DNA from 2 places in the Aliivibrio thorii genome. Region 1 is predicted to be linked to the other one. Evidence: predicted binding sites of a transcription regulator. Region 1 holds the regulator's gene; the other holds the start of a gene.

Region 1 (4,088 bases):
TCTAGACGATAAAGAAATCGAAGTCGATGTTGCTGCACCTCAAGTTGGCGTAGAAATCATGGCTCCTCCTGGTATGGAAGAGATGACAAACCAACTTCAAGGTATGTTCCAAAACCTATCTGGTGGTGACACAACTAAAAAGCGTAAGATGAAAATCAAAGACGCACTTAAAGCCCTAGCTGAAGAAGAAGGTGCTAAATTAGTTAACCCTGAAGAGCTAAAAGAACAAGCTATTTTCAATGTGGAAAATCACGGTATCGTCTTTATTGATGAGATTGATAAAATCTGTAAAGATTCCAACTCTCAATCTGGTGATGTATCTCGTGAAGGCGTGCAACGTGACCTACTTCCATTAGTAGAAGGCAGCACAGTAAGTACGAAGCATGGTATGGTAAAAACAGATCACATGTTATTTATCACTTCAGGTGCATTTCAAATGGCTAAGCCATCGGATCTTATCCCTGAATTGCAAGGTCGATTGCCTATTCGTGTTGAACTTGAAGCATTAACTGCGAACGACTTTAAACGTATCCTGACAGAACCAAATGCCTCGTTAACAGAACAATACATCGCGTTATTAGCGACAGAAAATGTTAATCTTGAGTTTACTGAAGATGGCATTACTCGTATTGCAGAATCAGCATTCCAAGTGAACGAAAGCACAGAAAACATTGGCGCACGTCGTCTACATACTGTAATGGAACGTCTAATGGAAGAGATCTCTTACGATGCATCTGAAAAAGACGGTGAAAGCCTAACTGTTGATGCAGCTTACGTTACCTCTCGCTTGGGTGATCTAGTCGCAGATGAAGATCTAAGTCGCTTTATTCTATAATGGACGACTAATACTCGTAATTATCAGTTCATTATTACGAGTTAAAAATAAAGCCTCATACATCAAAATGTATGAGGCTTTTCTTTGCAAAGAATTATTTAAGCAATAATTTCCCAAGAATGCGTCACCTCAATGCCTTCACCTAGCATTAAACACACCGAACAATATTTCTGTAATGAATCAGCGGTGACTTGCTCAACCACCTTAGGATTAAGGTTATCGCCACTCACTTCAAAGTGAATATTAATATGAGTAAACAGCTTCGGCGCAGTTTCACGACGCTCACTTGATAGCTTTGCAACACAACCAAGTACTTCTTGATTTGCGGATTTTAGACCATCAACAACATCAACAGAACTGCATCCACCAGCGGCCATTAACACTAATTCCATCGGGCTTGGGGCTTTTTCACCACCATTTCCATCCATTACCACAGAGTGACCTGATTGAGATTGACCTAAGAAAGTAAATCCATCAATCCATTTAACTTCAGCATTCATAAAAGCCTCTTTACTACATAAAAGGAAAACTCATGATCCATTTCACGAAACTGTGCCCTTGGTCGCACTATTCATACGATCAAAGTCAAGAAATCGGTTGCGAAACAGGGTATGATTTTATCAATTATCTCAACGAACATGCAGCCTTGTTCCGATAACCATATTGTATAGGCCAAACTGATATTTGGCTCAGTTATTTTAAAATGGACATCGCCTACTTGGCAAACGCAGAGGAAGTATAAAGTATGGTTCTAGGTAAACCTCAGACAGATCCAACATTAGAGTGGTTCTTATCTCATTGTCACATTCATAAGTACCCATCAAAAAGTACTTTGATTCACGCGGGTGAAAAAGCTGAGACTCTTTACTACATCGTAAAAGGTTCTGTTGCTGTACTTATCAAAGATGAAGAAGGAAAGGAAATGATCCTTTCTTACCTTAACCAAGGTGATTTCATCGGTGAACTTGGCTTGTTTGAAGAAGGTCAAGAACGTTCAGCATGGGTTCGTGCTAAAAGCCCTTGTGAAGTGGCTGAAATTTCATTTAAGAAATTCCGTCAGCTTATTCAAGTAAACCCAGATATTCTGATGCGTCTTTCTGCTCAAATGGCAACTCGTCTACAAATCACTAGCCAAAAAGTAGGTGATTTAGCATTCCTAGACGTTACAGGCCGTATCGCTCAGACTCTATTGAATCTAGCTAAACAACCAGATGCAATGACTCACCCAGATGGCATGCAAATTAAGATCACTCGTCAAGAGATCGGTCAAATTGTAGGTTGTTCACGTGAAACTGTTGGCCGCATCTTGAAGATGCTTGAAGAGCAAAACTTGATCTCAGCACACGGTAAAACAATTGTAGTTTACGGTACTCGTTAATTTAACGCTTATCTTAAACAAATAAAAACGCAGCTCTTGAGCTGCGTTTTTTTATGCCTAAATTTTAGAATTAACTGTCTGTGCTTTCAAAAATTTTATCAGCAGATGCAGCGACAAATCCTGTATATATCTTGCCATTAGGTAGCGAATAACGCTTAGCAAACTCATAAAATCCACCAGGGATGTCAAACTCACCCTCAGTAAAGCTCACTTTCACTTTATCGGCCATGGTTGATGACTGTTCTAAGTAAACCTCAGGAGAGCCTTTCACTTCACCACCCACTTCGTTCATTGCAAAACCAGCATCACGTAAGTGTTGGTTCACATCAACCACTTCAGCAAACGCTTCAAGCTGATTAACATAAACCGTAAAGTGATTTGCGCCATAGCCATGAGCAGCTAACCAAGAAGCGTACTCACTCTCTTTTGCTAAGATTTGATATTCCTCAAAACTTAACGCCCAAGGACGGCCCGCTGAAAGAAAATCGCTGGTCGCAAAATAATGCGCTGGCACCTGTTCAACCAAAGCATGAATAATGTTCTGAGTCTCAAGCGATAGCTCTTCAACTAAAATCTCACTAATAAAAACAAGTGGCACATTAGGATCTGGATGCTCAAAATGCTGTGCTTTGAGTTTTTTAGTCTCAAAATCATACGTCTCACACGCTTTATACCCTATTGCTAAAAATGGGGCGGCTAACGTTTGCAAGCCAACCTTAGGCAAATTAAACGTACGTAATGCAATGTGATCGTTAATCAATTCATCGCCATTAGATAATAACTGATGAACCCTTCCTGCCGATGGGGATAAACGAGCAATATAATCTTGCCATAATGACGAAAATAAAGACGTTACGTTATTCATGCCTATCACCTCTTATAAAGTTAAACCCGGAGACAGTTGAGCGGGAATTTCACAGGTATCGCCTTCCATTGAGGCCATTGGGTAGGCACAATAATCTGCCGCATAGTAAGCACTTGGTTTCATATTGCCTGATGCACCCGGACCACCAAATGGCGCGTCACCACTTGCTCCAGTTAATTGACGGTTACGATTTACAATACCTGCACGAATATGCTCTACAAAATATTCCCACTCATTGTCATTCGTTGAAACAAGGCCTGCCGATAAACCATAACGAGTGTCATTAGCAAGCTCTACCGCTTCTTCTAACGTTTCATAGCGTACTATTTGCAATAATGGGCCAAAGTATTCTTCATCCGGCAATTCAGCAACATTAGTGGCATCGATAATGCCCGGAGAAACAAAGGCGTGACCTAAGCTTTTCGCCTCAAGCAGTGATTCACCACCTAAAGCTTGTAAATTCTTCTGAGCATTTAAAATAAACTCTGCCGCAGCGACTGATATTTGCGGTCCCATGAATGGCGCATTATCAGCAAACGGTTGATCAACCACAATGTTTTTTGCGACTTCAACAAGACGCACAACTAACTCATCTCCAGCTTGGCCTTTTGGCACATACAGACGACGAGCACAAGTACAACGCTGACCAGCACTGATAAAAGCTGACTGAATAATGGTATAAACCGTCGCTTCTTGATCACCAAAGTCTTTTGAAATAACCATCGGATTATTGCCGCCCATTTCTAGGGCCAGCATTTTCCCTGTATCTCCTGCAAATTGGCGATGTAGGATATGTCCAGTATTCGCACTACCAGTAAATAACAAGCCATCAATCCCTTTAGCGCTAGCCAGTGCTTCACCCGTTTCACGAGCACCTTGCACTAAATTAATCACACCGTTAGGTAAACCAGCTTGCTGCCATAACTTCATGATCACTTCACTAGTCCATGGTGTTTGCTCTGAAGGTTTTAATACCACGGTATTACCCGCAAGTAAGGCAGGAACGATAT
Region 2 (4,088 bases), 270 kb from region 1:
TATATCCATTGAAAGATAAGGTATCTAGACCAATTGGGGGCATATAGCTTAAAGATGCACTTAAAATTCCGAGGATCCCAGGAAGGAGCGGAAGAATGCAAACCATGATAAGTAAAATATAAAAAAATGGTAATATCATGGTCTTGTTAGTAATACCTATATTAAAAATAAGCGAATAGTAGTGAAATAAGATTATGTACTATCACTGATAATGTATTGAATAAGACAAAAAGTAAACTAATTAGTTCATTTTTAGTGAGGTGCTAGTTTTGATAATTCCCTTTATTACCAATATCAAAATGAAGAGGCATTCTCCATTTCTGAATGGCTAAAAAAAGAAAAATCACACCAGATAGAGCTAAGCATATTAATGCAATAAGCCATACCTCCATCGCTAACATCAGTGTAGCGATACATAATAGAAATGGTACAAGCCTTAATCCCATCACTTTAAAACAGAATGATTCCTTTAAGGCTATGCCAGAAAAAGTAACAAAAATAAACCCAACAGGAAGCCAAAAGAAACGGCTGTCATCTAATAAGCTTAATAGTACTAATCCTATCCAAGCTGACCAGGTAATGAGCATTCTTATTTTCTTATCATAAACATGTAAATTTGCAGCACTCATTGCGGCGGAAAGAGCAAGAGTTATAAAAGTAAATTCTTTTAATGAGCCATCAATTAATACCAACGAAATATCATCGGCAATAGCAAGGCTACTTAGAAATAGAGTTAGAGAAAATAACGTAATGCCCAATCGGTAGGTAATAACGCTGATTTTATCTAGAGAATCTAATATCTCAATATGTTCTGTATTTGCCATATTTAAGTACTCAAGGTAGATATTCTATTATTAACTTTAGCATGCTTAGTGAATGTTTATTGTGTGAATTTCGTTGTAAATGTTTAATTTTAATGTTGCTCGTAAGGGGTTACTTTTCATGTTTGTAATTATTTGCTGTCAATATTTTTCTAGGAAGTAAAAATTAGTGATTTGTATCACATAAAAGATGATTTTAAATCTGCGCTATGTATACTCCTTCCCCCAATACAAGCCGTCACATGGAACAGTGAATGACCCCAAGGATTAGGACCAGCTACTGTTAAACAGCTTGTAAAGGAACCCAAATGAACATCTTTTTATATAATGTTATTCCTTCCTCTTGGAGTAACTACTTTATACCTTTATCGTCATCCTCTATGGCGAGTCCTTTCGTTTCTTCATCTTTACCTCAATCTATTAAATAGGCATTATTATGACCATTTTATTTAGCCTTATAGGCATGTGTGCGCTTATCTTTTGTGCATGGGTATTTTCAGAGAAGCGTTCAGCTATCAATTGGAAAACCGTTCTAAGAGCTCTTTTTTTACAATTCTCTTTCGCTGCTCTTGTTCTTTATTTTCCTTGGGGACAAGCAGCGCTAGCAGCTCTTAGTAGTGGGGTTTCTAGTTTATTAGGTTTTGCGGATGAAGGTATTGCATTTTTATTCGGTGACTTAGCTTCAAATGGTTTTATCTTCGCAATTCGTGTCTTACCAATCATCATCTTCTTTAGTGCTTTAATTTCTGCTTTATATTATTTAGGCATCATGCAAAAAGTCATTGCTGTTTTAGGTGGTGCAATTCAAAAATTCCTGGGTACAAGTAAAGTTGAGTCATTAGTTGCTACTGGTAATATCTTTTTATCTCAAGGTGAATCTCCTCTACTTATTCGTCCATTCTTACCTCAAATGACTCGCTCAGAATTGTTTGCAGTAATGGCGGGTGGTATGGCATCGGTTGCAGGTAGTGTACTTGGTGGTTATGCAGGTTTAGGTGTTGAGCTTAAATATTTAATTGCAGCAAGCTTTATGGCTGCACCAGGCAGTTTATTGATGGCTAAGATTTTAGTCCCAGAACAAGAAACGCCAGTTGATCAACATGAATTAACTATTGATAGAAGTGAACAAAGTAACGTTATTGATGCATTAGCAAGTGGTGCAATGAATGGTATGAAAATCGCAGTAGCGGTAGGTACTATGTTGATCGCATTTGTTAGTGTGATTGCTATGCTAAACAGCGGCTTAGAAATGGTTGCTGAATGGTTTGGTTTTGCTGGCGTAACATTACAAACTGTTTTTGGTTACTTGTTTGCACCAGTAGCTTGGATTATTGGTATTCCAAAAGCTGAAATGGTGATGGCTGGTTCTTATATCGGTCAAAAAGTAATATTGAACGAGTTCGTTGCATTTATTGATTTTGTTCAACATAAAGATCAACTATCAGCATACAGTCAAGTGATTATCACATTTGCACTATGTGGTTTTGCGAACGTAAGTTCTATCGCGGTTCAGTTAGGCTCAATTGGTGTTATGGCACCAGAGCGTCGTGCTGAAGTTGCAAATATGGGTTTTAAAGCGGTACTGGCAGGTACGTTAGCAAACCTTATGAGTGCATGTTTAGCGGGATTATTCTTTAGCTTGTCGTTGTAATCATTTAACTTCAAGTTAAAAATAAAAAGCCCATGCTGTATGAAAATACGTATGGGCTTTTGTTTAAAAATATGAGGTCAAATTAGCCGATGACAATTTGGCCTAATACATAACCAACCATACAGGCAGAAATGACTCCGATTAAACCTACTGACATAAATGAATGGTTAAAGTAGTACTTACCAATCTTGGTGGTTCCTGAGCTATCAAAGTTAACTGTTGCAATGTCTGATGGGTAATTTGGAATAAAGAAGTAACCATAAACGGCAGGCATTAAACCAATCACTAAGGCTGGCTCTAACCCTAAAGCCAGACCAACAGGTAGCATCATACGAGCCGTTGCTGCTTGAGAGTTTACAACTACCGATACAATGAATAGTGCCAAAGCAAATGTCCATGGGTGAAGTGTCACCATATCGACAATGCCCGCCCTAAATTGAGGCATCGCATATTGGAAGTAAGTATCAGACATCCAAGCGATACCGAAGATAGCTATCGCTGCCACCATACCTGATTTAAATACCACACCATTAGGCACGTCACGAGGATCGGTTTTCGTCGCTAATAGAATCACACCACCAAACGCTAACATCATCATTTGGATCACAACAGACATTTTGATCGGAGCGCCACCTTCAATGATAGTTCTTACTTCTGGCCACATAGCGATAACGACGATAGAAACAATTGCCCCTAGGAAGATAAGTACCGCATTACGTGCTTTAGTTGGTAGTTGTTCATCTAAAGAGGTTGATGTTGTATTTAAGATTTTTTCACGCCAGACAGGATCTTTTAAGCGTGCTTGGTATTCTTCATCATCTTCCAGTTCTTTACCACGACGCAAGCTGTAAAGTGCCAACATTAATGTACCAAACAAGGTAGAAGGCACAGTTACCATTAAAATCGACATTAAGGTAATTGATGCGTCAATATCGACTAATTGTGCAAGATAGTAAACTACTGCAGCTGAAAGTGGAGAAGCCGTAATTGCAATTTGAGAAGCGACAGATGCCGCTGCCATTGGACGCTCGGGGCGGATACCATTTTTTAGTGCCACATCACCAATGATTGGCATAATTGAATACACTGCATGGCCTGTACCTAGTAGAAATGTCATTGCATAAGTAACAAATGGTGCAATGATGGTAACGCGTTTAGGGTTCTTTCTTAAGATCCGTTCAGCCACTTGTAGCATGTATTTCAAACCACCTGCGGCTTCTAATATAGAGGCACAAGTAACAACGGCTAAAATGATTAACATTACGGTGACGGGAGGAGAGGTTGGAGGCATTTTGAAGATAAAGACTTCAATAACTAAACCAATTCCAGAGACGACCCCTAAGCCTATCCCACCAAATCGAGACCCGATATAGAGTACGAGTAACAAAAAGAGAAATTCAAAATACAACATAGAACCACCTGCATTAATGCAATTATAATTAAAATCAACTACAGACATTAATACCTTATATTTCATGGGGTTTAATTGAGCGAGTTCTCATTTAGATTGTTGTTGGTTTTATAAATAGAGGCTTGGTTGATCTGAATTAAATGAAAGGTCATTTTTTATCAAAAAAAGAAAAAATGGGCGCTACCTATCGGATTGTATTAGCTAT

The links. The regulator CRP, encoded in region 1, controls carbon source genes, mostly activating them, when cyclic AMP is high. The targets are predictions, from matches to a motif close to TGTGANNNNNNTCACA.
Region 2: AC2IP4_RS02550 (NupC/NupG family nucleoside CNT transporter) is a predicted target of CRP. The motif match lies at 990-1,005, and genes of this name have one in related genera.

Annotation. Positions count from the first base shown of each region.
Region 1 is NZ_CM170654.1:308,197-312,284, reverse strand. Features, by position in the region: gene hslU (ATP-dependent protease ATPase subunit HslU) at 1-835, shown strand, start outside; gene AC2IP4_RS01460 (OsmC family protein) at 934-1,335, opposite strand; gene crp (cAMP-activated global transcriptional regulator CRP) at 1,581-2,213, shown strand; gene AC2IP4_RS01450 (DUF1338 domain-containing protein) at 2,284-3,078, opposite strand; gene astD (succinylglutamate-semialdehyde dehydrogenase) at 3,091-4,088, opposite strand, start outside.
Region 2 is NZ_CM170654.1:578,257-582,344, forward strand. Features, by position in the region: gene AC2IP4_RS02540 (ABC transporter permease) at 1-136, opposite strand, end outside; gene AC2IP4_RS02545 (DUF2301 domain-containing membrane protein) at 264-824, opposite strand; gene AC2IP4_RS02550 (NupC/NupG family nucleoside CNT transporter) at 1,258-2,472, shown strand; gene AC2IP4_RS02555 (anaerobic C4-dicarboxylate transporter) at 2,555-3,883, opposite strand.